4 regions of the Allobosea sp. OAE752 genome follow, and region 2 is predicted to be linked to each of the others. Evidence: predicted binding sites of a transcription regulator. Region 2 holds the regulator's gene; each other region holds the start of a gene.
The links. The regulator LexA, encoded in region 2, represses DNA repair genes until DNA is damaged. The targets are predictions, from matches to a motif close to TGTTCNNNNTGTGTTCNG.
Positions count from the first base shown of each region.

Region 1: the regulator LexA is predicted to act here: its motif matches at 5,192-5,209, upstream of GGC47_RS04795 (DNA recombination protein RmuC).
Region 3: the regulator LexA is predicted to act here: its motif matches at 5,108-5,125, upstream of GGC47_RS03250 (PA0069 family radical SAM protein).
Region 4: the regulator LexA is predicted to act here: its motif matches at 2,358-2,375, upstream of recA (recombinase RecA).

Region 1 covers NZ_JBNPXO010000001.1:1,019,444-1,027,205, forward strand. Annotated here, with positions in the region: gene GGC47_RS04760 (ribonuclease D) at 1-11, opposite strand, end outside; gene GGC47_RS04765 (DUF805 domain-containing protein) at 257-688, shown strand; gene dapE (succinyl-diaminopimelate desuccinylase) at 685-1,896, shown strand; gene GGC47_RS04775 (hypothetical protein) at 1,962-2,543, shown strand; gene truA (tRNA pseudouridine(38-40) synthase TruA) at 2,652-3,392, opposite strand; gene fmt (methionyl-tRNA formyltransferase) at 3,481-4,410, opposite strand; gene def (peptide deformylase) at 4,591-5,127, opposite strand; gene GGC47_RS04795 (DNA recombination protein RmuC) at 5,241-6,425, shown strand; partial or broken gene GGC47_RS04800 (MCP four helix bundle domain-containing protein) at 6,792-7,762, shown strand, end outside.
Region 2 covers NZ_JBNPXO010000005.1:179,095-186,856, forward strand. Annotated here, with positions in the region: gene trpC (indole-3-glycerol phosphate synthase TrpC) at 1-698, shown strand, start outside; gene moaC (cyclic pyranopterin monophosphate synthase MoaC) at 695-1,177, shown strand; gene GGC47_RS14940 (molybdopterin molybdotransferase MoeA) at 1,179-2,390, shown strand; gene lexA (transcriptional repressor LexA) at 2,475-3,185, shown strand; gene GGC47_RS14950 (ComEC/Rec2 family competence protein) at 3,179-5,458, opposite strand; gene gltX (glutamate--tRNA ligase) at 5,628-7,046, shown strand; gene gltA (citrate synthase) at 7,353-7,762, shown strand, end outside.
Region 3 covers NZ_JBNPXO010000001.1:690,873-698,634, forward strand. Annotated here, with positions in the region: gene GGC47_RS03215 (uracil-DNA glycosylase) at 1-305, shown strand, start outside; gene ypfJ (KPN_02809 family neutral zinc metallopeptidase) at 417-1,301, shown strand; gene GGC47_RS03225 (dihydrodipicolinate synthase family protein) at 1,384-2,319, opposite strand; gene GGC47_RS03230 (MFS transporter) at 2,316-3,656, opposite strand; gene GGC47_RS03235 (hypothetical protein) at 3,655-3,798, shown strand; gene GGC47_RS03240 (FadR/GntR family transcriptional regulator) at 3,829-4,512, shown strand; gene GGC47_RS03245 (glycosyltransferase family A protein) at 4,567-5,043, opposite strand; gene GGC47_RS03250 (PA0069 family radical SAM protein) at 5,210-6,373, shown strand; gene GGC47_RS03255 (ribonuclease HII) at 6,569-7,180, shown strand; gene GGC47_RS03260 (site-specific DNA-methyltransferase) at 7,507-7,762, shown strand, end outside.
Region 4 covers NZ_JBNPXO010000002.1:585,806-593,567, reverse strand. Annotated here, with positions in the region: gene cckA (cell cycle histidine kinase CckA) at 1-200, shown strand, start outside; gene GGC47_RS07715 (flagellar motor protein MotB) at 326-1,198, opposite strand; gene motA (flagellar motor stator protein MotA) at 1,227-2,303, opposite strand; gene recA (recombinase RecA) at 2,498-3,544, shown strand; gene alaS (alanine--tRNA ligase) at 3,825-6,467, shown strand; gene GGC47_RS07695 (hypothetical protein) at 6,467-7,126, shown strand; gene GGC47_RS07690 (hypothetical protein) at 7,236-7,367, opposite strand.

The sequences.
Region 1 (7,762 bases), on a different contig from region 2:
CGGATGGTCATGCTCGCAACCTCACTCGTCCGGCAGCGGCGGCCGGCACGTCAACGCACGCTCGATTCGGCAGGACGGCCTGGGAACGACGCTCCCGGATCCTGCGCGATATCTTTCCGCAGCTAGCCGCCCGCCTCGCCCCGTTCAAGCCTTTTCTGAGGCCGAACAAGGATTTGGGCCGGTGTTAACCTTTTATTCACCATAAGCTTCATTCCGCGGCGCAAGCATGCGACAAGAGGGCAACGGAGCCCGACACATGCCCCTGATCCGCCTCTTCACCGATCTCGACGGCCGCATCGGCCTGCGGGCCTTCTGGTTCGGCACCGCGGCGGTGGCGCTCTCGCTGTTCGTGATCCAGCGGCTCGCGCCGCAACTGGCCGCTCCCGCCACGGCGGCGGCCATCATCGCCTTCGCCAAGTCCTTCGCCCTGTTTCCCTGGTGTGCGCTGGCCGCCAAGCGCGCCAAGGATCGCGGCGGCTCTTCCCTGTTCGGCATCCTGCTGATCTGCGCAATCGTCATGCCGGAGCTGATGCTTCCTCATGTTCCGTTCGGCTGGCGGCCATCGCTGGAAGCGATCGGCACCATCGCCTGGGTCGTCGCCTTCATCGATCTCGGCCTGATGCCTTCCGCGCATCAGGACGAAACCGGGCTTGCGACTGTCGTGCTGGGTGCTAAAGCGGCGGAATGACCGCCGACTCCACAGCCGCCCTTCCCTCGCTCGATTTCGATCCCACCGATCCGGTCGCGCTGACGCAGGCGCTGGTGCGCTGCCCCTCCGTGACGCCGGCCGAAGGCGGCGCGCTCTCGCTGCTCGCCGCGGTCCTGTCGGCGGAAGGCTATGGCGTGCATCGCCCGGTCTTCAGCGAGCCGGGCATGCCGGATATCGAGAATTTCTACGCGCGGATCGGCAGCGAGGCCCCGGTCTTCGTCATCGCCGGGCATACCGATGTCGTGCCGGTCGGCGACGAGGCCGCCTGGAGCCGCGCGCCCTTCGGAGCGGAGATCCAGGACGGCGTCCTCTACGGGCGCGGCGCCTGCGACATGAAGGGCGGGCTCGCCGCCATGGTCGCGGCCGCGATCCGCTATCGGCGCGAGAATCCGGACGCGCCGGGCTCGATCGCCTTCCTCGTCACCGGCGACGAGGAGGGACCGGCGGTCAACGGCACGGTCAAGCTGCTCGAATGGGCGCATGGACGCGGCGAGCGCTTCGACCACTGCCTCCTCGGCGAGCCGACCAATCCGGCCGCGATGAGCGACATGATCAAGATCGGCCGGCGCGGCTCGCTGACCGGCGAGCTGACGGTGAGTGGCATCCAGGGCCATGTCGGCTATCCGCATCTCGCCGATAATCCGATCCGCGGCATGGTCCGCCTGCTGGCGGCGCTCGATGCGACGCCGCTCGACCAGGGCACCCAGCATTTCGACCCGAGCAATCTCGAGGTGACGACGCTCGATGTCGGCAATCCCGCGACGAACATCATCCCGGCACAGGCGAAGGCCGTCTTCAACATCCGCTTCAACGATACCTGGACGCCGGAGACGCTCGCCAACGAGATCGAGCACCGTTTGCGCGAGGCGGCCGGCAATACGGTGCGCTTCGCGGTGACCTTCCGGCCGACGAATTCGGTCGCCTTCCTGACCGAGCCCGGCCCCTTCGTCGCGATGGTCGCGGATGCGGTCGAGGCCGAGACCGGCAAGCGCCCGGCGCTCTCGACGACCGGCGGCACCTCGGACGCCCGTTTCATCAAGAGCTATTGCCCGGTGGTCGAGTATGGTGTCGTCGGCAAGACGATGCACCAGATCGACGAATGCGTCGCTGTTTCGGACCTGGTCGCTCTCGAGCGGATCACGCATCGGCTGCTCGCCACTTATTTTGCAACGCAACATAAGGCTTGACCTGCCGGCAAAGCGCCTCATTATTGGCTTAGACGAAAGTCTAAGACCACATGATGAGGTTCGCGATGAGGCTCGATGCCGATGACGTCGCGCGTTCGCTGCGCGGCTCCTGGCGCCTGATGACGAAGGGCGCGGATGCGCTCCCCGAGCTCGATCTCAGCCGTGACGGCTTCTGGCGCTCCTTTCTCGCCTTCGCGCTGATGCTGCCCGCGACGGTTGCGATGCTCGCGGCCATGCGGCTGGCGACCGGGCTCAGCAATGCCGGCGGCCTGTTCGGCGCGCCCGGGCTCGCGCTTGCCGTCGTCGGGGCGCTGTCGCTGGCCATCCTGGTCGTGCCGGCCTTCCTGATCCTGATCCGGCCGGAGCTGGCGCAGGCACCGCGCTTTACCAGCTTCGTGATCGCCTGGAACTGGGCCGGCATCGTCTCCGCCAGCCTGATGGCCGTGCCGGCCGCGGTCTACGCTGTCGGCTGGGCGCCCGCCACGCTCGCGCTGGTGCAATCGGCCTTCTTCGCCGCGATCGTGCTCAGGCTGCGCTATTGCGTGGCGCGCGCCGCCTTCGGCGCCGGCAACGGCATCGCGCTGCCGCTGGTCATCGCCAGCGTGGTGCTGGATTACGGGGTGGTCCGGGCCTTCGGCCTGATCTAAGGCCGCGACGTGGTTCTCGGCCCCGACCCGAGAGCCTCATGCCGCGTGAGCGATCCGAGCCTCGACGTCACGAGATGCTCGGGTCGAGCCGGGCTGCCGGCGAAGACATCAGTAGTCCACCCCGGCCAGATAGAGCCCGCAGGACGGCGCCAGCGCCGCACATTGCGAACGATCGCGCGCCGCCAGTACCGCACCCATCTTCCCCTCCGGCCAGCGCCCGGCGCCGACCATCTTCAGGCTGCCGACGATGGAGCGGATCTGATGATGCAGGAAGGAGCGGGCATGGGCGTAGACTACGATCTCGCTGCCCTCGCGCCGGACGTCGAGCCGGTCCAGCGTCCGGATCGGGCTGTTGGCCTGGCATTCGGCGGCGCGGAAGGTGGTGAAGTCGTGCTTGCCGAGCAGGGCCTTGGCGGCACGGTCCATCGCCTCGTGGTCGAGCTTCACCGGGACGTGCCAGACCCGGCCACGGTCGAGCGCCGGCGGCGCCCGCCGATCGAGGATGCGATAGATGTAGTAGCGGCGCTTCGCCGAGATGCGGGCATCGAAATCATCCGGCACGATCTCGGCGCAGAGCACGCTGACCGGCACCCGCGCCTTCAGCCGGGCGTTGGTGGCGTCGCGCACGACATCGGTGCGCCAGTCCTTGTCGAGATCGACATGGGCGACCTGATGGGTGGCGTGGACGCCGGCATCGGTGCGCCCGGCGCAATGCAGGCGCACGGCATGGCCGCAAAAGGCCTCCACCGCCTCCTCGACGCTCTGCTGCACGGACGGGTCGCTCGCCTGGCGCTGCCAGCCCGAGAACGGCGTGCCGTCATATTCGATGACGAGCTTGTAGCGCGGCATCAGCCTTCGGTTCCTTGCCGCACATTCATCCTCGCACCGTCAGCCCGGACAAACGGCCCCCGGGATGACCGCGTGGAAAACCGCTTCATCAAAGCTTGTCGCCGGCCCCGAGCCGGGCGCCGCGCAGGAATTCCGCCCCGCTCATCGGCGCCTTGCCGGCGCGCTGGACCTGAAGGAGCTTCACCGCCCCTTCCGCGCAGGCGACCGTGCCCTCGTCGTCGAGCAGCGTGCCGGGCTCGGCCGCGCCGCCGGCAAGCGCCGAACGGAGCACCTTGAGACGCTCCGGCCCCTTGCCGAGATCGATCTCGGCGAAGGCGCCCGGAAAGGGCGACAGGCCGCGCACGAGGTCGTGCACCTGCCGGGCCGGCCGGCTCCAGCTCAGCTTCGCCTCGGCATTGGCGATCTTGGCGGCGTAGGTCACGCCCTCCTCCGGCTGCGGCGTGAACTGCAGCCCGCCGCGCCCGAGCGCCGCGAGCGCCCGCACCATCAGGTCGGCGCCGAGGCGGCTGAGCCCATCGTGCAATTCGCCGGCCGTCATGTCGGGGCCGATGGCGAGCGTCTCGACCATGCCGACCGGGCCTGTGTCGAGCCCGGCCTCCATCTTCATCACGCAGACGCCGCTCTCGGCGTCGCCGGCTATGATGGCGCGCTGGATCGGCGCGGCGCCGCGCCAGCGCGGCAGCAGCGAGGCATGCAGGTTGAGGCAACCCAGTTCCGGCAGATCGAGGATCGCCTGGGGCAGCATCATGCCATAGGCGACGACGACCGCGACATCGGCTTCATGCGAGGCGATCAGCTCGGCCTGCTCGGCCGTTTTCAGGGTCGCGGGCGTGAAGACCGGAATGCCGAAGCGCTCCGCTGCCCTGTGTACCGGCGAGGGCCGCAGCTCCAGCCCACGGCCGGCCTGGGCCGGAGCTCGGGTGTAGCAGGAGACGACCTCATGCCCCTGCCCGACGATCTCGGTCAGGACCGGCACGGCGAAATCGGGCGTGCCCATGAAGATGACGCGCAAGCTCATACGCTCGACCTTACCTTAAAATCTTCCCCGTCATTCCGGGCATAGCCCCCGGGTCCGATCTTCGATCGGCCCAAGGATAAACTCCGCGGAGACCCGGAAGCCATGCCGGCACGCCGGAGCCCTTCGATGGATTCCGGATCGGCGCCGCTTCGCGGCTCGTCCGGAATGACGCAGCAGTGATTATGCCGCTGAGCGCTTGGCGGCCTTGGCGAATTTCTTGGTCACACGCTCGCGCTTCAGCCGCGAGAGATGATCGATGAAGAGCACACCGTTGAGATGATCGATCTCGTGCTGCAGGCAGGTGGCGAGCAGGCCATCCGCCGCGATCTCGTGAGTCTTGCCGTCGAGATCCATGTAGCGAACCTTGACCTCGGCCGGGCGCTCGACCTCCTCGTAATATTCGGGAATCGAAAGGCAGCCCTCTTCGTACACATTGGTCTCTTCCGAGAACCAGGTGACCTCCGGGTTGATGAAGACCTGCGGCTTCCTCGGTTCCGGCTCCTCGCCCTCCTTCGCCTCCGGCTTCGACAGATCCATCGTCACGACGCGCAGCGGCACGCCGATCTGGATCGCGGCGAGACCGATGCCCGGCGCGTCGTACATGGTCTCGAACATGTCCGCGACCAGCGCCTTGATTTCCGGCGTGACGGCCTCGACCGGCTTCGAGGCAAGGCGAAGCTGGGCGTCGGGCAGGATGACGAGCGGACGAATGGGCATGTGGTTCCGAGAGAAAAGGGCTGTTGAGCCCGGGACATAAGCATTTGTGGGCGGGCGGTCAAACCGTTCCGCTTTCGTTCGCCATCCCGAGCCGAATCGGCTAGGCTTCCCGCATGAACGCGATCGCCTTCACCTTGCTGGAACGCCCCGTGACCTGGGCGGAGGCCGCACTCGGCTTCGGCGGGTTGAGTCTCGCATTGCTGCTGATGACGGCGTTGGCGGCCTGGCGCGGCGGCAGAAGCCGCGCGATCGAGGCTGCGATGGCCGCCGAACGCGCCCGCGAGATGGACGACAAGGTCGCGGAGATGAACCGGCAGCAGGCCGAGCTCGCCGGCCGGATGCAGTCGATGGCCGAGATCCTCTCGACCCGGCAGGGCGACCTCGCAAGGTTGATGGCCGAGCGGATGGACGGCCTCGGCCAAAAGGTCGGCCAGGGACTCGAGCAGAGCGTCCGCCAGACCACCGAAAGCCTCGGCAAGCTGCAGGAGCGGCTGGCGGTGATCGACAGCGCGCAGAAGAACCTGACCGACCTCACCTCGGAAGTGGTGACGCTGAAGGACGTGCTCTCCAACAAGCAGGCGCGCGGCGCCTATGGCCAGGGCCGGATGGAAGCGATCATCCGCGACGGTCTGCCCGCCGCCTTCTTCGCCTTCCAGCCGCAGCTCTCGAACGGACGCCGGCCCGACTGCCTCGTCACGCTGCCGGGCGACGGGCGCGGCCTCGTGATCGATGCCAAGTTCCCGCTGGAGAGCTTCACGATGCTGCGCGAGGCGCGCGGCGAGGAGGCGAAGAAGATCGCGGGCCAGCGCGTCCGCAGCGATGTCGGCGTGCACGTGAAGGACATCGCCGAGCGCTATTTCCTGCCCGGCGAGACGCAGGATATCGCGCTGCTCTTCGTGCCGTCGGAATCGATCTATGCCGATCTGCACGAATATTTCGACGATGTCGTGCAGCGGGCGCACCGGGCCCGCGTGATGATCGTCTCGCCCTCGCTGCTGGCGCTGGCGATCCAGCTCATGCAGTCGCTGGTGCGCGATGCGCGGATGCGCGAGGAGGCGCAGGTCATCCAGACCGAGGTTGGCAAGCTGCTCGACGATGTCAGGCGCCTTGGCGAGCGCGTCGACAAGCTCGACACGCATTTCCGGCAGGCGCAGGAGGATGTCGGCCAGATCAAGACCTCGGCCGGCAAGGTCACCAGCCGCGCCGAGAGGATCGGCGCGCTCGATTTCGACGACGAGAAGAGCGAGCCGAAGCTGCCCTTCGCAAAGGGGCTCGAACTGAAGCGGGCCGCGGAGTAGCGCGCTCCCTGTCAGGCGGGGCGGATCCGGCCGACGACGCTAAAGGACCCCAAAGTCAACGCGCCGCCTGCCCCGGATGTCCGCCGAAGGCGAGACAGAGGCCCGCCTACACAACCTGAACGCTCATCCCCAACGTGAATACGCGTATTTGCAAGTAAACGTCGTCACTTTTCCGAAGGGGACATTAGAACAGCCTTAAACTTTATCTGAAAGATCTGGGGCACCGAGAACTCTCAATACAGTCGAGCGCCATGACGCGACCGGGGTATCGCCGATCCATGCCTGGACCATAGGCATCTTTGCGGACCTTCCATCATCGGCACTCCATTGAATGAGCGACGTCTTCCCAGAAGGTCCGTCATGACAATGAGCATCAAGACAAAGCTGGCGGCCGCGCTGGTCGCCCTGGCCCTGTGCGTCCTCGCCATCGGCGCCTGCGGCTATCTGGCCTTGCGATCCGTGACGGAGCGTGTCGACAACGTCGTCCAGAACAATGTCATCCCGATGGAACAGTTGCGTTCCGTCAGCGACATGTATGCCGTCAACGTCGTCGACACGATCTGGAAGGCGCAGAGCAACCAGGTCACCTGGACCAATGCGCTCAAGAGCGTCCAGGACGCGGTCGGGACCATCGACAAGAGCTGGAAGGCCTATCTGCCCAGCATCACCGAGTCCGATGAGAGGCAGCTTGCGGATCAGGCAGCGGCGCTGATGAAGACCGGCGATGTCGCCATCGCCAAGGTCATCGCCATCCTGAAGGATCGTGACGACAGCGCTCTTCGCCTGTTCTCCTCGGACGAACTCTACAAGGCGATGGACCCGATCACGAAAAAGCTCGGCGAGTTGGCCGCGTTGCAGCTCAAGCAGGCGCGCGAGCAGGGAGCACAGGCCCAGTCGACGGCCCATGCCGCGGCCTATCTGCTGCTCGCCGTTGCCGGCGGCGCCCTGCTCCTGGGAGCATTTGCGCTCGCCTTCGTGATCAGCGGCGTCGTGCGGCCGCTCGGCGGCATGACCGCCGCGATGAAACGCCTGGCGGATGGCGAGCAGGACGTCACCGTGCCGAGCGTCGGCCGGCGCGACGAGATCGGCGAGATGGCCGGCGCCCTGCAGATCTTCCAGGAGAACGCGGCAAGGGTCCGTGCCCTGGAAGAGCAAGAGCGCGCCGCCGCAGCGGCGCGGCTGGCGCGGGCGCAGTCGATGGAGGCGGTGGTGTCGGATGTCGGCGAGGTGGTCGCGGCGGCGGCGGCCGGCGATTTCTCCGCCCGCCTCCAGATCGACGATGCCGACGAGCAGATGCAGCGGCTGGTCGCCGGCATCAACGAGATCAACAGCGTGGT
Region 2 (7,762 bases):
GTGGCTTTGCCGACGCTCTCGCCGCCAAGGTTGCAGCCGGGACGCCGGCGCTCATCGCCGAGATCAAGAAGGCGAGCCCGTCCAAGGGGCTGATCCGCGCCGATTTCGATCCGCCGGCGCTGGCACGCGCCTATGCGGCGGGCGGCGCGGCCTGCATCTCGGTGCTGACCGACGCGCCCTCCTTCCAGGGCCAGCCGGAATTCCTGACGCAAGCGCGCGAGGCCTGCGGCCTGCCGGGGCTGCGCAAGGATTTTCTCTACGACCCCTATCAGGTCTTCGAGGCCCGCGCCTGGGGCGCCGATTGCATCCTGATCATCATGGCCGGCGTCGACGACGCCACCGCCCGGGTGCTCAACGACACGGCGCGCGAGCTCGGCATGGATGCCCTCGTCGAGATCCATGACGATGCCGAGCTCGACCGGGCGCTCAAGCTCGAAAGCCGGCTGCTCGGCATCAACAACCGCGACCTGCGCAGCTTCAACGTCGATCTCGCCGTGACCGAGCGGCTGGCGCCGCGCGTGCCGTCCGACCGCATCGTCATCAGCGAGAGCGGCATCTTCACCCACGCCGACATCCGGCGTCTCGGCAAGGTCGGCGTCGAAACCTTCCTCGTCGGCGAAAGCCTGATGCGGCAGGCCGATGTCGCGGCCGCGACTGCGCTGCTGCTCACCGGCAAGGCGCGCGAGAACGCGGCGTGAGCCGGCTCAGCCATCTCGACGCGCAAGGCGCCGCGCATATGGTCGATGTCGGCGACAAGGCCGAGACCGGGCGCATCGCCATCGCCGAAGGCTGCGTCGTGATGGCGCCTGAAACCATCGCGATCGTGCGCGACGGCAACGCCAAGAAAGGCGATGTGCTCGGCACAGCCCGGCTCGCCGGCATCATGGCGGCCAAGCGCACCCATGAACTGATCCCGCTCTGCCACCCGCTGCTGCTGAGCAAGATCGCTGTCGATCTCGAACTGGACGAGGCCCTGCCCGGCGTGCGCGTCCGCGCCGAGGTCAAGATGAAGGGCCAGACCGGCGTCGAGATGGAGGCGCTGACCGCCGTCTCCGTCGCCTGCCTGACCGTCTACGACATGGTCAAGGCCGTCGACCGGGCGATGCGGATCGAAGGCATCCGCCTGCTGCACAAATCCGGCGGACAATCCGGCGATTACGACGCCAAGGCGCTCTGACATGGCTCTCACCCCGGTTCCCGTCGCGCTCAAGGCCCTGCTCGACAGCGTTCCGGGGCCGACGGGCAGCGAGATGCAGCCCCTGGCGCGCTGCGCCTGGCGCGTGCTCGCGGCCGATGTGAAGGCGCTGCGCACCCAGCCGCCTTTCGCCAACTCCGCCATGGACGGCTATGCCGTCCGCGCCGCCGACATGGAAGCCGGCAAGCAACTCCGCGTCATCGGCGAATCCGCGGCGGGGCGGCGTTTCGATGGCGACGTCCGTCCGGGCGAGGCTGTGCGGATCTTCACCGGCGCGCCGATGCCGGAGGGCGCCGACAGCGTCCTCATGCAGGAGAATGCCGATGGCGTCGGCAGCGAAACCATCACGGTGCGCGTGCCGGCCCATAAGGGCCAGTTCGTCAGGGTGGCCGGGCTCGATTTCCGTGACGGCGACGTGCCGCTGACGGCCGGGCGCATGCTCGACAGCGCCGCGCTCGGGCTCGCCGCCGCGATGGGGCATCCGCAATTGCCGGTACGCTGCAAGCCGCGCGTCGCCATCCTCGCCACCGGCGACGAATTGGTGGCGCCGGGCGAGCCGACCGGGCCGGACCAGATCGTCGCCTCGAACTCCTTCTCGCTGATGGCGCTGGTGGAAAAGGCCGGCGGCGAGGCGCTCGACCTCGGTATCGCCCGCGACGATCACGACGACCTCGCGGCGCGGATCGCCGCCGCCCGTGCCGCGGAGGCCGACGTGCTGATCACCCTCGGCGGCGCCTCGGTCGGCGAGCACGACCTCGTGCAGGAGGCGCTGAAGCGGGCCGGCATGAGCCTCGGCTTCTGGAAGATCGCGATGCGACCGGGCAAGCCGATGATGACCGGCCGGCTTGGCCGCATGGTGGTGCTCGGGCTGCCCGGCAATCCGGTCTCGTCGATCGTCTGCGGCCATCTCTTCCTGCTGCCGCTGATCGAGGCGCTGCTGGGTATGGACGACCCCGATCGCGACCGCAGTATTCTGGCGATTCTCGGAAAAGATATGCCGGCTAATGATGAGCGCGAGGACTATCTTCGCTCCGATCTTGCCCTGACGCCGGCCGGTTGGGTGGCGACGCCCTTCGACAGGCAGGATTCCTCGATGCTGGGCACCCTGGCGCGCGCCAAGGCCCTGACGATCCGACCGGCGCATGCAGAGCCGGCTCACAAAGGCGATATCTGCCGCATTCTGCCGCTGCGGTAGCAGTCGCTTGCGGAACACAAGGCGAACAGTTATAGTGTTCTGGCTTTGTTTCGAATCTGTATCGCGGGGGCACCGGCGGGGATCATGCTGACACGCAAGCAACACGAACTCCTGCGCTTCATCCAGGAACGCTTGCGCGAAAGCGGCGTGCCCCCCTCCTTCGACGAGATGAAGGATGCGCTCGACCTGCGCTCCAAATCGGGCATCCACCGGCTGATCATGGCGCTTGAGGAGCGCGGCTTCATCCGCCGCCTGCCCAATCGGGCGCGGGCCCTCGAAGTCATCAAGATGCCGGACGGGCTCGCTGGCCCGCAGCCGCGCCGCTTCAACCCAGCCGTCGTGCAGGGCGGCCTCGGCTCGCAGCCCTCTCTCGCCAAGCCGCGCCCTGCCCCGGCCGATGACGATGCACGCTCCCCGGTCGCGATTCCCGTGATGGGCCGCATCGCCGCCGGCACGCCGATCTCGGCGATCCAGAGCCGCAGCCATACGGTTTCGCTGCCGCCCGACATGCTGGGTTCGGGCGAGCATTATGCGCTGGAGGTACGCGGCGATTCGATGGTCGAGGCCGGCATCCTCGACGGCGACACCGTCATCATCCGCAAGCAGGACACGGCAAACACCGGCGACATCATCGTCGCGCTGATCGACGAGGAAGAGGCGACGCTGAAGCGTCTGCGCCGGCGTGGCTCCTCGATCGCGCTCGAAGCGGCCAATCCGGCCTATGAGACACGCGTCCTGGGCCCCGACCGCGTCAAGATCCAGGGCCGGCTGGTCAACCTGCTGCGCCGCTACTGAGCGAACTCGGTCTCGTCCGACGCGACCTCCGGAGCAGCAGAGGCCCGTGTCGCAGCGGGGGCCGGCGCGCTGGGCCGAGCTGCGGATTCGGAAGGCTTGCGGCGGCTCCAGGGCCGGTCTGCGACGGCGTTTTCCGAGGAATGGCTGCGCCAGCCGAAGGCGGCGCGGTAGAGCGAGGTCGCGCCGTCCCGCGACAGCGCCATCCGATCGACGAGCCTGGCTTCGCAAGGCGCGCTCCAGGGAATGTTGGTGACGACGAGATCGGCGCGGCGGCAATCCTCGATGATGGCGATCCGATCCCGGGCATAGGAGATGCTGCGCCCGTCGGCGGTTCGGACGATGCAGGCATTGGCGTCGCAGGCGATACCGGCACGCAGGGTCGCGTCGTCCGGCGCGCGGCTGTCGCCATCGGAAGCGAGCCATTGCTGCAGGACGAAGCGGCTCGGCCGGCCGGCGATGGCGAGGCGGCCGTCGCTGCCGCGCACGGCGATGCCGGAGCCGTCACGCTCGATCAGGATCTCGGGCCGCTCCGGCCTCGCGGCGAAGGCGACGCCGAGGATGAGCGGCAGCGCCGCCAGCCAGCGCAGCCCCGTGGTCCAGAGCGTGATCCAGAGCAGCGAGGCGGCAAAGGAGAGCAGCACGGCCGGGCCGAAGGCCACCACCGTCATGGTCGAATGGTCGATGGTGGCGACCCAATGCGCGACTTTCAGCACGATGTCGGAAGCGAGCCCCATCAGCGCCCAGGCCGGCCAGTCCAGACCGAAGGGGTAGGCCAGCACGCCGAACACCGCCGCCGGCATCACGAAGAGCGAGACGAAGGGCAGCGCCATCGCATTGCCGAGCAGGCCGAAGGGATTGAAAGTCTGGAAATGATAGGCGCCGAAGGGCGCCGTCGCGGCCGTGGCGAGGAGCGTCGTCACCACGATGCCGAGCGAGGCCGTCCAGAGCGTGCCCAAGGGCCAGGGCAAGGCCGTCGGCGGCTTAGACCGGTCGCGCTTCTCCCAGCGCTCGGCGAAAGCGACCAGCGCCGCGACCGCACCGAAGGACATCTGGAAGCTCGGTCCGAGCAGGGCCTCGGGCTCGCGCAGCAGCACGATGATCGCGGCGAGCGCGAGATTGCGCATGCTGAGCGCCGCCCGGTCGACGAGGATCGCGCCGAGCATGACCAGCGTCATGATGAGCGAACGTTCCGTCGCGACGTCGCTGCCGGAGAAGATGCAATAGGCGGTGGCGCCGATCATCGCCGCGATCGCCGCGATCTTCTTCACCGGCCAGCCGAGCGCCAGCGTCTGCGACAGCGCCAGCAGAGCCCGCACGAGCCAGAAGATCGTCCCGGCTGCAAGCACCATGTGCAGGCCGGAGATCGAGACGATATGATAGATACCGGCGGCGCGCAGATCGTTGTTCGACGCCTCGGTGATGAGGCCGCGCTTGCCGGTGACGAGCGCGGCCGCGACCGCCCCGCCTTGCCCGCCGCCGACGCTGGCGATGCGCTGCGTCAGGACGTTGCGCGCCTTGTCGATCTCCACGTCGAGCGCGAGGCGCCATGGCAGGGGATGCGGCGCCGGGACGAGTGCGATCTTGCCGGCGATGCTGCCGACGGCGCCGATTCCGCGGAAGAAGGCGTCGCGCCCGAAATCATAGCCTCCGGCGCGGGCCGGCCCCGGTGGTGGCAGGAGCCGCGCGGTGCCGGCGATATGGTCGCCGGGCGCGACCGTGCCGCTGCGAATGTTGACGCGCACGCGCTTCGGCCGGCTCTCGGGCGGCACGCCGGCGATGTCCGTCACCACCAGGACGAGGCGGGCGCCGGCATCGCGCGCCTCGACGCTCTCGACGAAGCCGGTGATCTTGCCGATGCGCGGCCGCTCCAGCATCGGCGCGGCGATATCGGCCGTGCGCCAGACGCCTGCCGCGAAGCCGGCGAAGGCCGCGGCGAAGGCGATGCAGACTGCGGCAGCGGCGGGTCGCAGACGCAGTGCGACAGCGAGGCCGCCGGACAGGACGAAGCCCGCGAGCGGCGCCCAGAGTGCGGGTTCCCGATCGGCGGCGAAATAGAGCAGGATGCCGAAGCCCATCGCCACGGGCAGCCAGAGGAACGGGCGGCGGCGCTCGGCCTCCTGCGCCAGCGACGCAGCCAGCCAGTCCCGCAGCGCCTGGAGGCGCTCGGCCAGCGGCAGGCTTCCCAGTGCGACAGGCGGCAGGCGCGCCGGCAGGATGCCGGCGACGGCCCTCAGCGCGCTCCGGCGCTCCGGCGATGCAGGTTGCCGCGCCATCCCCCTTCCCAGCCCCTGCCTTACGGTTGCGCATTGAACGCTTAACCGCCCGGCGAAGCCATGTTACAGGGCGCGCGCCGGTTGTCATGCACGCTTTGGCGTGAAGGCCGGCGCCACATCCTCAAGTCTTGCCCCGGGCGGTTTCATCGCCCGGTCGGAGCTGCCTTCCATGAGCAACGCCGTCGTCACGCGCTTTGCGCCGTCCCCCACCGGATTCCTGCATATCGGCGGCGCCCGCACCGCGCTGTTCAACTGGCTCTATGCCCGCCGGCATGGCGGCAAGATGCTGCTGCGAATCGAGGATACCGACCGGGAACGCTCGACCGACGCCGCCATCGCCGCGATCCTCGACGGGCTGGAATGGCTCGGCCTCGATTGGGACGGACAGACGGTCTACCAGTTCCAGCGCGCGGCACGGCACCGCGAGGTGGCCGAGCAGATGCTCGCCGCCGGCAAGGCCTATTATTGCTATGCCAGCCAGGCCGAGCTCGAGGAGATGCGCGAGAAGGCGCGCGCCGAAGGCAAGCCGCTGCGCTATGACGGGCGCTGGCGTGACCGCGATCCGGCGACCGCCCCGGAAGGCGTGAAGCCGGTGATCCGGCTCAAGGCGCCGCAGACCGGCGAGACGGTGGTGAACGATGAGGTGCAGGGCCGCGTCGTCTGGCAGAACGAGAATCTCGACGACCTCGTGCTGCTGCGCTCGGACGGGACGCCGACCTATATGCTCGCGGTCGTCGTCGACGATCACGACATGGGCGTGACCCACATCATCCGCGGCGACGACCACCTGACCAACGCAGCTCGCCAGACCCAGATCTACGATGCGCTGGGCTGGGACGTGCCGAGCATGTCGCATATCCCTCTGATCCACGGGCCTGACGGAGCCAAGCTGTCCAAGCGCCACGGCGCGCTCGGCATCGATGCCTATCGCTCGATGGGTTATCTGCCGGCGGCGCTGCGCAACTATCTCGTGCGGCTGGGCTGGAGCCATGGCGATCAGGAGATCTTCTCGACGCAGGAGATGATCGACGCCTTCAACCTCTCCTCGATCGGCCGCTCGCCGGCTCGCTTCGACTACGCCAAGCTGGAGAACCTCAACGGGCTCTATATGCGCCAGTCGAGCGATCGTGATCTGCTTGAGGCCCTCAAGGTCATCCTGCCCGAGATCGGTCCGGCGCGGGGGCTCGGCCCCACGCTCTCGCCCGAGCTGGAGGCGAAGTTCCTGGCCGCCATGCCGGGGCTGAAGGAGCGCGCCAAGACCCTGATCGAACTGCTCGACAGCGCCTTCTATCTCTATGCGCAGCGCCCGCTGCAGCTCGACGACAAGGCCAAGAGCCTGCTCGACGAGGCCGCGCGCGGCCGCCTGCCCGCGATCGCCGGGAAGCTCGCCGCCGTCGGCGACTGGGCGGCGGCGTCGCTGGAAGCCGCCGTGCGCGCCTTTGCCGAGGAGAACGGGCTCAAGCTCGGCCAGGCGGCGCAGCCGCTGCGGGCTGCCCTGACGGGCCGGGCGATGTCGCCGGGATTGTTCGACGTCATGGCGGTTCTGGGCCGCGAGGAGACGCTGGCGCGGCTGGCCGACCAGGGTTGAGGCGGCGCCTGCGCGTGCCTGGCGCGACAGCCGGATCGCTATGCTTGGGAGGCGGCACAAACCGCCTTTCGGCTCGGTTGAATGCATGGGGCAAATGGTCTAGTGACGCGCAAGTGCATTGCGCCGCACAACGGCACAGGGCACGAAAATTGCTTGTAAATCAGTCGCATGGATTGCCTTTGCCCCTTCCGTTGACATGCTCTCGTCACGTCAGGCTATTCGGATGAAGGACCTTCCGCGGAGAACCGCGGACGGGGCGCGCAAAACACGGCCGAACAGCAGCGAGCCTTGAAAGGATCGGTATCGATGAGCGGAAACACCAGCCAGCTGAAGGTCGGCGACAAGACCGTCGACATGGCGATCAAGGAGGGGTCGGTCGGCCCCGCCGTCATCGACATCGCCAAGCTCTACGCCCAGACGGGCATGTTCACCTATGACCCCGGCTTCACCTCCACGGCGAGCTGCGAGTCGCAGATCACCTATATCGACGGCGATGCGGGCGTGCTGCTCTATCGCGGCTATCCGATCGAGCAGCTCGCCGAGCATGGCGACTTCCTTGAGACCTGCTATCTGCTGCTCTACGGGGAACTGCCGACCGCCGCGCAGAAGGCCGATTTCGACTATCGCATCACGCGCCACACCATGGTGCACGAGCAGATGGCCCGCTTCTTCCAGGGCTTCCGCCGCGACGCGCACCCGATGGCCGTCATGGTCGG
Region 3 (7,762 bases), on a different contig from region 2:
CGCCCGGCAACCGCACGCCGACGCCGCAGGAGGTCGCGATCTGCCTGCCCTTCATCCAGCGTCAGATCGAGCTCGCCAACCCCGAGATCCTGGTCTGCATCGGCGGCCCCTCGGCGCAGGGCCTGCTCGGCTTCAAGGGCATCCTGGCCTCGCGCGGCAAATGGGTCGAGTACGACACCGGCTCGCGCCGCATCCGCGCCATGGCGACGCTGCACCCGGCCTATCTCCTGCGTCAGCCCCTGCAGAAGCGCCTGGTCTGGCGCGACCTGCGTGCGCTCAAGACGGCGCTGGAGGCGGAGGCCTGAGCGGTTGTAAACCGCCGCAGTCACCTCGCGTTCAGCCATCGCCCGCAAAGACAGCTTGAGTTCGCCGTCTCTCTTGGCGAGATTGCGAAGAGTTTCGTCGGGGACCTGACCATGCAGTGGGAAGATTACCGCCAGTCCGACAATCTCGAGGACAGGCGGGGAGGTGGCGGTGGCGGCTTCGCCGGCATGCCCGGCGGTCGCGGCGGCATCGGCATCGGCACGATGGTGGTGCTCGGCCTGCTCGGCTGGGCGCTGGGTATCGACCCGCGCCTGCTGATCGGCGGGGCCGAGATGATCGGCGGCATCGGCGGGCGCGAGCAGACGCCACAGACGCGCCAGTCCTCCGGCCCGCCGCAGGACCAGATGGGCCGCTTCGTCTCGGCCGTGCTGGCGCAGAACGAGGACGTCTGGACCAAGCTGCTGCCGCAGCAGGCCAACACCCGCTACCAGGCGCCGCAGCTCGTGCTGTTCTCCGGCGTCAACCGCTCCGGCTGCGGCGTGGCGCAGTCGGCGATGGGGCCGTTCTATTGCCCCAACGACCGCAAGGTCTATCTCGACACCTCCTTCTTCCAGGAAATGCAGCGCAAGCTCGGCGGTGGCGGCGACTTCGCCTATGCCTATGTCATTGCCCACGAGGTCGGGCACCATGTCCAGAACCTGATCGGCATTCTGCCGAAAGCGAATCAGCTCCGCGAGCGTTCCTCCGAGCGCGATGCCAATGCGATCTCGGTCAGGATCGAATTGCAGGCGGACTGCTTCGCCGGCGTCTGGGCCCACAACATCCAGGCGATGGGCCGGCTCGACCAGGGCGATATCGAGGAAGCGATCCGCACGGCCTCGGCCATCGGCGACGACAAGCTGCAGAAGGCGGCGCAAGGCGTGGTCGTGCCGGATTCCTTCACACATGGCTCCTCGGCGCAGCGGACCAAATGGTTCAACACCGGCTTCCAGTCGGGCTCGATGCAGAGCTGCGATACGTTCAGGAATCAGATCTGACAGAGACAGGAGCGCAAGCCTGATGGCCGGCTTGTGCTCCTGAAGGGCCCCCGGTCCGGGGCGCCGGACATGAGCGCTCCGGCTAGACCGGCTTCTTCCCCGCGGAATTCGGGGCCGCGAAGGCGCCCAGCCGCTTCGCGTGGGCCTCGACCAGCGAGAGACCGAAGTCCGTCGGCCGCAACGCCGGTGCCCGGTCGAAGACCGGAAGGCCTGTGCGGGCCGCGAAGAGGCGCTTGCCATAGCAGATCAGGTGCTCGAGCCCCTGCATCACGAAGGTGATGGCCGGCAGCACCTGCGCGTACATCTCCTCGGCCTGCGCCTCCTCTCCGGCGCGGAAGCGCTCATAGATGCGCACGGCATGATCGATGCAGTCGGGTGCCAGGATGAAGCCAGCGCACCCGGCCCGCAGGCTCTCGATCAGTTCCAGGCCGGCGCGACCGTTGAAAACGGGCACCCGCCCTTCCGTGAGCTGAATGACGCGCTCGATCTCGACGGCCGATCCCTCGCCCTTGAGCAGGCTGATGTTCGGATATTCGCGGGTCAGCACGCGGATATCCTCGGCCGTCAGGCCGCGCCCGAGAAAGGCGGGCGCGTTCTGGATCGCCACGGGGATCGTGCTTTTCTCGGCCACGCGGCCGAAGAAGCGGATGTATTCGCCGGCCGGGAAACTCCCGACCGCCGGCGGCTGCAGGATGACCCAGTCGGCTCCCACATTTTCCGCATGGCGCAATTGGGCGACCTGCTCGGCGACCGAATTGCCTGAGATCGTGAAGGCCAGGGGAACCTGCCCGCCAGTATCCTCCGCCACCCAGTCCATGACGGTGCGACGCTCGCCCTCGGAGAGCTTGGCGACCTCCGTCGCCAGGCCGAGCGCCGCCATGCCATGGACCCCGGCTGCGAGGCACAGCTCCGTCTGCCGCCTCATGGCGGCGCGATCCAGCGCCTCGTTCTCGTCGAACAGCGCATAGGCGATGGCATGGATGCCATGCAGCGCTGCGGTCTTGCCGGCCGGGATCATGGGGTGCCCCGTCCCGCCCGTGCGAGCCCATCGTCCTGCACGGCATCGATCATCCGACGGCGCGGAGCCAGGACGATGCCCAGCAATCCGCCGATCACCAGAGCGATGGCGACGACCAGGAGCGCGACGTTGAAATTGCCGGTTGCGTCCTTGATCCAGCCGATGACCGGCGGGAGGCCCAGCCCGGCCAGGTTCGCCACCGCATTGATCAGCGCGATCGAGACGGCGGCAGCGATGCCGGAGACGTATTCGGTCGTGACCGCCCAGAAGACCGGGATGGCGGCCCAGTTGAGACCGATCGACAGGGCCAGCAGCAGAAAGGCCACTGTCGGCTGGCCCGCGAGCTGGACGGCGACCGCCAGAACCAGACCGGCCAGGACCAGCGGCAGGCCAAGATGGAGCGCCCGCTCGCCGCTCGCATCCGAATGGCGCCCGTTGAAGAACATGAAGATGCAGGCGACGAGAAACGGCACGGCCGAGAGCAGGCCGACCGTCATGTTGCTCTGACCCGATACCGACTTCACGATCAGCGGCAGGAACAGCGTGATGCCGATGGTGCCGAAGGCCTGCAGCAGCCAGAACAGCGCCAGCAGCCAGACCCTGCCGCTGGTGAAGGCCTGACGCCACCCGGCCGTATGCGACACCGGGGTGTCGGACTGCTCCTGCGCCAGCGTCTTTTCGAGCCAGTCCCGCTCGGCCGGCGCGAGCCAGGCCGCATCCGCGGGCCGGTCGGTCAGGACTTTGAGCGTGACGAAGGCCAGCAACACCGCCGGGATGCCTTCGATCAGGAAAAGCCAGCGCCAGCCCCCCATGCCGTGCCAGCCGTCGAGGCCGAGGAGCAACCCCGACAATGGCAGGCCGATCACCGAGGCGAGCGCCGCACCGATATAGAAGAACGACATGGCATTGGCGCGCTCGCGCGACGGGAACCAGCGCGCCAGGTAATAGATCACGCCGGGGGTGAAGCCGGCTTCCGCTGCACCGAGCAGCAGGCGCATGCCGTAGAGCTGGTTGGCGCTGGTGACGAAGGCCATGCCGGCGGCAATGACGCCCCAGCTCAGCATGATCCGGGCGATCCAGCGGCGCGCACCGACACGGGCCAGCACCATGTTGCTGGGAATTTCGAACAGGATGTAGGTCGCGAAGAAGATGCCGGCCGCCCGGCCGTACATCTCGGCTGTGAGGCCGAGCTCGGCATTCATCTGAAGCGCCGCCACCGAAATGTTCGAACGGTCGATATAGGCGATCAGATAAAGCAGCATCAGGAAGGGCAGCAGGCGCCAGCCGACCCGCCGCATCGTTTCCGCTCGATTCACAGTCCCTTCGAAGGTGGCCATGGCCCAACTCCTCCCGAGTGTTGGTGACCGCGATCTTCTCGCCGCGGCCCTTCAAACATCCGATGTAAAACATATGATGTTTGACCGCAAGCATGCGGGACACGAAGCCCGCTTGCTTGTGACGCAGGACGGCGGCGGCTAAGAAGCCTCCGAACCGCATCGCTCGAGGCTCATGACCAACCGCAAGCCCGCCCGGACCAGCAGCGTGGTCGAAAGCCTCGGCATCGAGATCGTCGGCGGCAATCCGCCGCCGGGCGGTGCGCTGGCCGCCGAACCTGCTCTCGAAGCGCGCTTCCAGGTCAGCCGGGGCGTCGTGCGGGAAGCCGTCCGGATCCTGGCGGCAAAGGGGCTGGTCAGCGTGCGCCAGCGCCACGGCACGCATGTGCGCCCGCGCCATGAATGGAGCTGGCTCGACCGCGACCTGATCGGCTGGATCGCCGCCAGCGGAATCAGCCGCGCCGATCTCCTCGCCTTCGCCGAGGCGCGCCGCATCATCGAGCCGGAAGCGGCCGCGCTCGCAGCCACGCGCGCGACCAACGTGCAGCGCGACGCGATCAGCGCAGCCTATGCGGCCATGGTCCGCGACCGCCACGATCCCGCCCGCGCGATCTCAGCCGACAAGGCCTTTCACCTGGCGGTTCTGGACGCCACGCATAATCCCGTCCTGCAAAGCCTTCACGGCGCGATCGACGCGCTGCTCAGCGCGATCTTCGATTTCACTGTGACCGTGTTCGAGGGAAACCTCGACAATCACGGCGCCGTCGCCGCCGCCATCCAGCGCGAGGACGCCGATGCCGCGCGCCAGGCCATGCGCGCCTTGCTGAACTATACGGGCGACTATCTCGAACATCGCTGATGCGTTCGCGCTCCTGCGCAGCCGCCTTGCCGGGCCATTCGCCCCGACGGCCAGCTATCCGCTCACGCGCTCCCGCCCCGTCTGCAGCCGCCGCGGCGCATGGCCGAGCCGGCCGGCGAGCACCGCGCCCTTGGGCGCGATCAGGCCCGCACGCAGCCGCCGGCCGCCGAAGGAGATCGCGGCGCGCTCGCGCAAGGAGGCGGCGAAGCCGCGCAGCGGCAGCAGCGCCGGCGCATCGGGCGCGAGCAGGAGGTGCCGTTCGACCGCCTGCGCCCAATTGAGCTGCGGCACGTCGCCGGCATCGAGCAGCAGGAGCCAGTCGCCGCGCGCTTCCTTGGCGCCAAGATGCCAGCCTTCGGCGTTGCCCGCGCGCAGATAGCTCGCACCCGTCGCATCGGCGATGCGCGCGAGACCGTCCGCGCCGACGGTGTCGACGACGACGGCATGGCCAAGGAATCCCTCAGCCACCGCCGGAATCAGCACGGCGAAGGTCGCGGCGATGGCTTGCGCCGAGCCGGGCGCACGGATCACGGCTGTGAGCATCTGCAATGTGTATGGCGCAGCGCAACACGTCGCAATCCTGTCACTTGCCTTTTGTTCCCGTTATGTTCACATTCGAGACCAATGATGGACGCCGATTCCCGGCGTTCGGCAGGATGGAACAGCCATGCCCCAGGCCAGACCGACTTCCCGGCCGATGCCGACGGCCCTGCCGCTGCGGCGGCAGGGTAGCGAGCCGGTGTCCGCCTCCGTGCGAATCGCGCCTGTCGATCCGCTCGCCCATGTCGGCAGCAGCATCGATCCCGAGCGGCGGCGCGGGCGCGGCGCCACGATCAATCCGGGCGGGCGCTACGAGGCCGAACAGCGCGTCGCGGAAGATGACGGCTGGGGCTCGCTCGGCGACTTGCCGGCGTTCAAGACCGAGATCGCCTATGAGAAGGCGCGCAGCATCATCACGCGCAACGACTCGCCGGACATCTCCTTCGACCGCTCGATCAATCCCTATCGCGGCTGCGAGCATGGCTGCGTCTACTGCTTCGCCCGGCCGACCCATGCCTATCTCGGCCTTTCGCCAGGGCTCGACTTCGAGAGCAAGCTGACGGCCAAGCTCGATGCGGCGCAATTGCTGGAGAAGGAGCTCTCCGCTCCCTCCTACCAGCCGCGCACCATCGCCATCGGCACCAACACCGACCCTTACCAGCCGATCGAGAAGAAGCTGCGCATCATGCGCCAGGTGCTGGAGGTGCTGGCAAAGTTCAACCATCCCGTCGGCATCGTCACCAAATCGGCGCTGGTGCAGCGCGACATCGACATCCTCGCGCCGATGGCGGCGAAGGGGCTCGTCAAGGTCGCGCTTTCGGTGACGACGCTCGATCCGAAGGTCGCGCGTGGGATGGAGCCGCGCGCCGCCTCGCCGCCGAAGCGGCTGGAGACGATCCGCAAGCTCTCGGAAGCCGGCATTCCGGTCACGGTGCTGGTGGCGCCGATCGTCCCGGCGATCAACGAGCACGAGATCGAGCGCATCCTCGATGCTGCCAAGGCCGCGGGCGCGCAAGAGGCTGGTTACGTGCTGCTCAGGCTGCCGCTGGAGGTGCGCGACATCGTGCAGGAATGGCTGCTCACCCATCACCCGGACAAGCTGCGCCATGTGATGTCGCTGATCCGCTCGACGCGCGGCGGCAAGGATTACGATTCGCAATGGGGCCAGCGCATGGTCGGTTCCGGCCCCTATGCCTGGATGATCGGCCGGCGCTTCGAGATGGCGGCCGAGCGCATCGGCTTCAACACAGCGCGCAGGCGGCTGCGTACGGATTTGTTCGTCAAGCCGGAGAAGGAGAAGGCGCAGTTGAGCTTGTTCTGACGCGCGAGCAGTGCCGGCCTACTGAATGAAGCCCTCCTTCTCGGGCGAAGCGAAGCGCCGACCCGAGAATCTCTCGCCCGAGAGGATTCCAGAGCCCCCTGCGGCGAGAGATGCTCGGGTTGCGCCCGCGCATGACGGAGGGCGTGCGCTCACGTCGCTCTGGCTCCGAATCGGACTCTGTTGCATAAGCCCGCCATGCCTGCAGACTTCACCCGCGAAACGCTTGCCATCGCCGACGGCCGCTGGCCGCTGGCCGGCATCGACGAGGTCGGGCGCGGGCCGCTCGCCGGGCCGGTGGTGGCGGCTGCGGTGATTCTCGATCCCGAGCGCGTGCCGGCCGGGCTCGACGATTCGAAGAAGCTGCCGGCACCCCTGCGCGAGGAGCTCTTCGCGGAGATCATGGAGCGGGCGCTCGCGGTTTCCGTCGCCAGCGCCACCGCGGTCGAGATCGACGCCGTCAACATCCGGCAGGCGACGCTGCTCGCGATGCGCCGGGCCGTGGCGGCGCTGCCGCTGGCGCCGCTGCATGTCCTGGTCGACGGCAACGATCCGCCGGTGCTGGCCTGTTCCTGCGAGGCGATCATCCAGGGCGACGGGGCAGTGGCTTCCATCGCGGCCGCCTCGATCGTCGCCAAGGTGACGCGGGACCGGATGATGGCGCGGCTGTGCCGGCGCTATCCGGCCTATGGCTTCTCCGGACATGTCGGCTACGCGACGCCGCAGCACCGCAAGGCGATCGCCGAGCACGGCCCCTGCCCCGAGCACCGTTATTCCTTCGCGCCCGTGAAGGGCGTCTGGTTCCGGTAGGGATCGCCAGGCGTCATCCTCAGGCGAAGCGCAGGCCCGAGAATCTCAGGCAAAAAAGGCGCCAGAACCTCCTTCGGCAGGAGATGCCCGGTTCAGGCCCGGGCATGACGTTGGCCGCAGGCCGCAAGCCCATCGAAGCCGCCACCCCCTGCCCCAACGGGAGGTCCGCAGGTTAACGTGCGTTTACGAATTTCTCTTTCTTGCCAATGGCCTAGGCAAAAACTGCAGCCCCAGAATGGGACGCATTTTTTTCAAACCGGAAACCCGGCCTTTACCCTGACTCGCCAGTATCGCCCTCGTTGAAGTTGCGTAACGGTCTTGGCGTCATGGGTATCTCGCGTACCGGGACCGCCAGCGCTCCCGTCCGGATTCAGGTTTCGCGTACCGGACGGCCAGCGCTGGGGGCTCGGATGAAGGCCAAGGGCCTTCACGATCATAACCTCCTCGAACAGGGCGGCATTCCTGCGGCATTGCCGCTGGATCAGGTCATCGTCGGCGACTGCGTCGCGGCGATGAATGCCCTGCCGCCGGGGAGCGTCGATCTCGTCTTCGCCGATCCGCCCTATAATCTCCAGCTCGGCG
Region 4 (7,762 bases), on a different contig from region 2:
TCGTGATGCCGGAAATGGACGGCCCGACCCTGCTCGGCGAATTGCGCCAGCGCAATCCAAACACCAAGGTCGTCTTCGTCTCCGGCTATGCCGAGGAAGCCTTCCGCAAGAACCTGCCCGAGGGCGAGAGCTTCCACTTCCTGCCCAAGCCCTTCACCATGAAGCAGCTCGTCGAGACGGTGAAGGCGGCGATGGGCTGATCGGGCCCGACCGCGGCGCGGATGAATCTCGATTCACCCAACGGATTTTATGCTCCGATCAGACGGCGTGGTTCGTCTTAAACCCACAGTCGGCACGGAGCATCGTTTCGATGGTGCCTAGCCCGTCAGGGACGGGCGCCCGGGGGCAGCGGCGGCTCCGCATTGAGCAGCGTGATCGTCACCCGTCGGTTCGGCGGGATGTAGGGATTCTCGACGAAAAGCGGCTCGGTGTCGGCGCGTCCCACCACGGACGTGAAGCGGTTGCTGGGAAGCCCGGCACCCGACAGGATCTCACGCACGGCGAGCGCGCGCCCGGCGGTGAGGCTCCAGGAATCGACGGCCGGCACCGCGCCCGGGCTCGTGGCGGCCGTGTGGCCGGCGACAGACAGTTGGTTGGGCATCCGGCGCAGGGTGGGCGCGAGCGCCTCCAGCACGAGACGGGTGTGCTGGTAGGGCTGGACCGAGCCCTCGGGGAACATGGCGCGGCCGTTCTCATCCACGAGGGAAACGTTCAACCCCTCCTTGGTCGGCTCGATCACGATGTTGCGCGACAGCTCGGCAATTTCGGGCATGCTCTGGATCGCCTGCCGAAGGCTGGCGATGGCGCTGTAATTGGCTTGCACGCCGGCAGACGGGCGGTTCGCCTCGCGGTCGCTGGCGTGGCCCGAATTGGTCGGACGCGCTTTGTCGTCCTGCCCGGTCGTACCCCTCGCGGCGTCGCGGGGCACCGACGACCTGTTGCCGGCCTTGTCCAGGGCACTGCCCATCAGGACGCTGCCAGCGCCACTGGTTGAAAGACTCGCAGCCGCTGGCGCGAAGTATTCCGCCAGGCCGATCTTCTGCTCCTGCGTCGTCATGCTGATCAGCCACATCAGCAGGAAGAACGCCATCATGGCGGTCACGAAGTCCGCATAAGCGATCTTCCAGGCGCCGCCATGATGCGCATGAGCGGCCTTCTTGACCTTCTTGATGATGATCGGCTGGACGGGCTTGGTCATCGAGTGCCTGCTGGAGATTGTGTCAGATCTAGGCGGGCAGGCCGGCGGTCGCCGCTTCCACTTCGCTGAAGGTCGGGCGGACGTCGCTCATCAGAGCCTTGCGGGCAAATTCGACCGCCATCACCGGCGGCTGGCCGGCGATATGGGCGAGCAGACCCGCCTTGAGCGAAAGGTAGTATTTGGCTTCCGCCTCATAGATGCCCTTGAGCGACTGCGCCATGGGCCCGAAGAAGCCGTAGGCGACGAAGACGCCGAAGAAGGTGCCGACGAGCGCGCCGCCGATCAGATGTCCCAGCACCTCCGGCGGCTCGGTGATCGCCCCCATCGTCTTGATCACCCCGAGCACGGCGGCGACGATGCCGAGCGCCGGAGTTCCGTCGGCAAGCGACTGCATGGCCGCAACGACACGCTCCTGCTCCTGGTGGTGCGTCTCCAGTTCCTCGTCCATGAGAGCGTCCATCTCGTGGACGTTGTTGGCGCCCATCGTCAACATGCGCATGTAGTCGCAGACGAACTCGACCGCGTGATGGTTCGCCGCAAAAGTCGGGAAGGCGTTGAACAGCGTCGATTCGCTCGGATTTTCAATGTGCTGCTCGACCGCGAGCATGCCCTTCTGCTTCACGAGCTTGTACAAGGAATACTGCATCCCCAGCAGTTCGACGTAGCATTCCTGCTTGTACTTGGCGCCCTTCATGAGCGAGCCGAGCATGGCGGGCACGGCCTTGAGCACCGGCGCGGGGTTGCCGATGACGAAGGCACCGATCGCTGCACCGAGGATGATGACAAACTCGAAGGGCTGCCAGAGGACCTCGAGGTGGCCGCCCATCGCCGCGTAGCTACCGAAGACGCAGACGAAGACGATGATTGTGCCGACGATCAGCCGCATGGTTTGCCACCCTCGCGCCGCAGCAGGTACAGCCCGCGCGAAGCCACTCACTGGTCCGAGGAAATGCCCGATCAAGGTTAAGGGCGAGTTTATGGCCAGTGGCCCGCAGGCTTGTAAGCGTCGTCCTCCGGCCACGGCTTCGAGGCTTGGGCGGCAGGAGCGAGAAGCGACCGGATCCGGGCGATCTCCCAATGTCCGGTTGCCGCGCGGATCGCCCATTTGTCCCCTTGGTCAGAGCGGGCTCATGACATCTCCTGTCACCATACCCGCAACGGGAACAAAAAAAGAACTTGCCGACAGGAACAAAGCGTGACCATTCTCCTGTCAAGACGCATTGAGATGTCTCTGCAGCCCTGCCATAAGGAGCCCGAACCGTGAATCAGGCAAATCTCAAGCTCGTGGAAGGCTCCTCGATGGACAAGGCCAAGGCGCTCGATGCGGCGCTCTCCCAGATCGAACGCGCCTTCGGCAAGGGCTCGATCATGCGGCTCGGCAAGAACTCGCCTTCGATCGAGATCGAGACGATCTCCACGGGTTCGCTTGGGCTCGACATCGCGCTCGGCGTCGGCGGCTTGCCCAGGGGGCGCGTCATCGAGATCTACGGGCCGGAATCCTCGGGCAAGACCACGCTGGCGCTGCATACCATCGCCGAAGCCCAGAAGAAGGGCGGCGTCTGCGCCTTCGTCGATGCCGAGCATGCGCTCGACCCGGTCTATGCCCGCAAGCTCGGCGTCAATCTCGACGACCTGCTGATCTCCCAGCCCGACACCGGCGAGCAGGCGCTCGAGATCACCGATACCCTCGTGCGCTCCGGTGCCATCGACGTGCTCGTGGTCGACTCGGTCGCCGCGCTCACACCCCGCGCCGAGATCGAGGGCGAGATGGGCGATGTCCAGCCCGGCCTGCAGGCCCGCCTGATGAGCCAGGCGCTGCGCAAGCTCACCGCCTCGATCTCGCGCTCGAACTGCATGGTGATCTTCATCAATCAGATCCGCATGAAGATCGGCGTGATGTACGGTAGCCCGGAGACCACCACCGGCGGCAACGCGCTCAAATTCTATGCCTCGGTACGCCTCGACATCCGCCGCGTCTCGACGCTGAAGGAGCGCGACGAGGCGACCGGCAATCAGGTCCGCGTCAAGGTCGTCAAGAACAAGGTCGCGCCGCCCTTCAAGCAGGTCGAGTTCGACATCATGTTCGGCGAGGGCATCTCGAAGGTCGGCGAACTGATCGACCTCGGCGTCAAGGCCGGCATGGTCGAGAAGTCGGGCGCCTGGTTCTCCTTCGACAGCCAGCGCCTCGGCCAGGGCCGCGAGAACGCCAAGACCTTCCTGAAGGGAAATCCGGACATGGCCGCCAAGATCGAGGCCACGATCCGCCAGAATTCCGGGCTGGTCGCCGAGCGCATCCTCGATCAGGCGGACCCGACCGCGGACGATCTCGACGAAGGCGAAGCCTGAGACAACCAATGCCGTCATGCTCGGGCTTGACCCGAGCCGCTCAGGCCGAATGAGGCGACCTATCCTGAGAGAGCTTCTCGAGTCTGGGCTTCGCTCCGCCCGAGAATGACGTTCCATCAAGCGGGCGGCCTTCGGGCCGCCCGTTTTCGTTTGCCGATAAGACCTTGCGCGCGGTGCGCTGCAACGAGCTTTCTGGACAGGCGCGAGCGGCCTGACTAGAACCGGTCGTTCCCGCCGGGCGCCAGCCCGGCCCTGCCCGTGTTGAAAAGCGCAAGAACCGATGAGCGGCGTCAACGATATCCGGTCGACCTTCCTCGACTACTTCAAGTCTCAGGGCCACGAGGTCGTGCCGTCGAGCCCGCTCGTGCCGCGCAACGACCCGACGCTGATGTTCGCCAATTCGGGCATGGTGCAGTTCAAGAACGTCTTCACCGGCCAGGAGAAGCGTCCTTATTCCCGCGCCACCACGGCGCAGAAATGCGTGCGTGCCGGCGGCAAGCACAACGACCTCGACAATGTCGGCTACACCGCCCGCCACCACACCTTCTTCGAGATGCTGGGGAACTTCTCCTTCGGCGACTATTTCAAGGAACAGGCGATCACCCACGCCTGGACGCTGGTCACGCGCGAGTTCGAGCTGCCCAAGGACAAGCTCCTCGTCACCGTCTATTCCGAGGACGACGAGGCGCATGCCCTCTGGAAGAAGATCGCCGGCCTGACCGACGACAAGATCATCCGCATCCCGACGTCCGCCAATTTCTGGCGCATGGGCGACACCGGCCCCTGCGGCCCCTGCTCCGAGATCTTCTACGACCATGGCGACCATATCTGGGGCGGCCCGCCCGGCTCGCCCGAGGAGGATGGCGATCGCTTCATCGAGATCTGGAACCTCGTCTTCATGCAATACGAGGAGGCCGCGGGCGGCATCAGGACCGACCTGCCCCGCCCCTCGATCGACACCGGCATGGGGCTGGAGCGCGTCGCGGCCGTGCTCCAGGGCACGCATGACAACTACAATATCGACCTGTTCCGGGCCCTGATCGGCGCCATCGCCGACCTGACCTCGGTCCCCGCCGACGGGCCGATGAAGGCGAGCCACCGCGTCATCGCCGACCATCTGCGCTGCTCTGCCTTCCTGATCGCCGACGGCGTGCTGCCCTCCAATGAGGGCCGCGGCTATGTGCTGCGCCGGATCATGCGCCGCGGCATGCGGCACGCGCAGCTCCTCGGCGCCAAGGAGCCGCTGCTGCACAGGATCGTACCGGTGCTGACCCGCGAGATGGGCCGGGCCTATCCCGAGCTCGTCCGCGCCGAGGCGCTGATCACCGAGACGCTGAAGCTGGAGGAAACCCGTTTCCGCACCACGCTGGCGCGCGGCCTCTCGCTGCTCGACGACGCCTCCAGGGACCTGACCGCCGGCCAGAGCCTCAAGGGCGACGTCGCGTTCACGCTCTACGACACCTACGGCTTCCCGCTCGACCTGACGCAGGACGCGCTGCGCGCTCGCGAGATCACGGTCGATGTCGAGGGCTTCGACGCCGCCATGCAGCAGCAGAAGGCCAAGGCGCGCGCCGCCTGGTCCGGCTCCGGCGAGGCCGCGACCGAGACGCTCTGGTACCCGCTGCGCGACAGGCTCGGCGCGACCGAGTTCCTCGGCTACGACACCGAGATTGCCGAGGGCGTGGTCACCGCGCTGATCCGCGACAATACCGAGGTCCAGTCCCTCAAGGCCGGCGAGAGCGGCTTCATGCTGGTCAACCAGACGCCGTTCTACGGCGAGTCCGGCGGCCAGGTCGGCGATGCCGGCGTGGTCAAGGCGCCGGGCACGGTCGTCGAGATCTCCGACGTCCAGAAGAAGCTCGGCGACGTCTTCGCCCATAGCGTCACGGTCAAGGAAGGCGAATTGAAGCTCGGCGCTGCCGTCGAGCTGATCGTCGATCATGAGCGCCGCACCGCGATCCGCGCCAACCATTCGGCGACGCATCTGCTGCACGAGGCGCTTCGCCTCGTCCTCGGCGACCATGTCGCGCAGAAGGGCTCGCTGGTCTCGCCCGACCGGCTGCGCTTCGACTTCTCGCATCCCAAGCCCATCAGCGCCGAGGAATTGCGCGAGGTCGAGGAGATCGCCAATGCGATCGTGCTGAAGAACGAACCGGTCACGACCCGGCTGATGAGCGTCGACGAGGCGATCGAATCGGGCGCGCGCGCCCTCTTCGGCGAGAAATACGGCGACGAGGTCCGCGTCGTCGCGATGGGCACAAACCCGGCCGGCAAGGCCTATTCGGTCGAGCTCTGCGGCGGCACCCATGCGGCGCGCACCGGCGACATCGGCCTCGTCAGCATTGTCGGCGAAGGCGCGGTGGCGGCGGGTGTCCGCCGTCTCGAAGCCATGACCGGCAATGGCGCACGCCTGCGCCTCAACGAGGAATCGCGCCTGCTCGATGGGCTCGCGAGCCTGCTCAAGGTCCCGGCCTCGGAGGCCGGAAACCGTCTGGCCGCGCTGATCGAGGAGCGCCGCAAGCTCGACCGTGAATTGACCGAGGCCCGCAAGAAGCTCGCCATGGGCGGCGGCGGCGCAGCCGAAGAACCGATCCAGGAAATCGCCGGCGCCAAGCTCCTGGCGCGGGCCGTCACCGGCATTGAGATGAAGGACCTCAAGAGCCTCGCAGACGAGGCCAAGGCGCGCGTCGGCTCCGGCGTCGTCGCCATCGTCGGCGTCGCCGATGACGGGAAGGCCGGCGTCGTCGTCGGCGTCACGCCCGACCTGACCGAGCGCTTCGATGCGGTCGCGCTGGTGCGCGCGGCCTCCGAGCAACTCGGCGGCAAGGGCGGCGGCGGCCGCCGCGACATGGCCCAGGCCGGCGGACCGGACGGCAGCAAGGCGCAGGAAGCGCTCGACGCCGTCGCGGCCGCGATGGGCTGATGCAGCCCCGGAAGAGCGGTGCCGCCATAGGCGCCCTCTCCCGCCGTGTCGTGCTGATCACGGCCGGCCTTTGGCCGGCCGTCGCATCAGCCCAGAAGCAGCAGAAGCCGGCCCCGCGTCCGCCGCAGCCCGCGATCTCGGCGGCGCGCAGCATCATGGCCGGCGCCCCGCTCAGCGTCTTCCTGAGCAACGCGCCGCAGGGCGCACGCCTCGCCATCGCCCGCCCGGACGATCCGGCCGAGAAGGCGATCGTCGTCCTTCAGCCGAAGACCACCGTTCCCTCCCTGCAGACGCCCGGAGCCGTCGGCGCTTACGAATTGCGGCTGACCGTCGAGAAGGACGGCGCGCCCCAAATCCTGCTGCGCCAGCCGTTTGTCACGACCGAGCCGAGCGCGACCCTGGCCGCCTCCGAGCGCGTCGGCCATAGCCAGGCGCTGCCGGTGCGCGGCATCGGCCCGAACGGCGAGCAGGATCGCGTCGTGCTGGTGCAGCCCGGCGCCCCGGCCGAGGCCGATGGGCCGCGCTTCTTCCCGGCCGAGAATGTCGAGGCGACATTGGAGGCGCCGGAGCAGCCGGGCGTCTATGAATTGCGCTATGTGATGAACGCGCCGGTCAGCGGCCCCGTCATTCTAGCCCGCCGTCCCGTCAAGGTGGAATGAATCCCGTCTGAGACCACCCTGATGCGGTGGTTTGCGGCTCGTGCGGATCGTTCCGGGAACGCAAAGCGGCCCGGTCCCCGTTCCGCAAAGGCTCACATTCTACGGGGTCTCAATACTGGCGTGTGACCTCGCGGAGCGCCATCAGCATCATCCAGACGAGGCCGGCTACGGTGATCCCGGCCGACAGATTTGTCAGCAGTCCGGCGACGACGCCCATGGCAAGTGCAAAGCCTGTGTTCATGCCTTGCTTGCTAGAACTGGTCTGTGCAGCTTTTTGGGTGCCGAGCCGGCATTTCCAAGGCCATTTCGTTTCCGAATCTTGCCGCGGACTCACCGCTCGCGAGGGCGCAAACGAAAAAGCCCATGCTGGCCGAAGCCTGGTCGCCGGCGATCCGCCGCTTCATGGCCTCCTGCTCAGGCCTTCCGGACAGGAGAGCACGTCCGACGAAAGGCTCGCTCCCTTTCGCAAAATCAGGACGCACCGGCTTCCGCGTCCCACCCTTTGCGGACCAATCGCGGCGATCCCATAGGACGCTGGAGCGAGTCCACAGCGGATCTCGCCATGAATTTTCCCAACCGGACGGCAACGCGACGCGATATTGTTGGCTCTGTTAGCCAGACACGGGATGCCAAGAC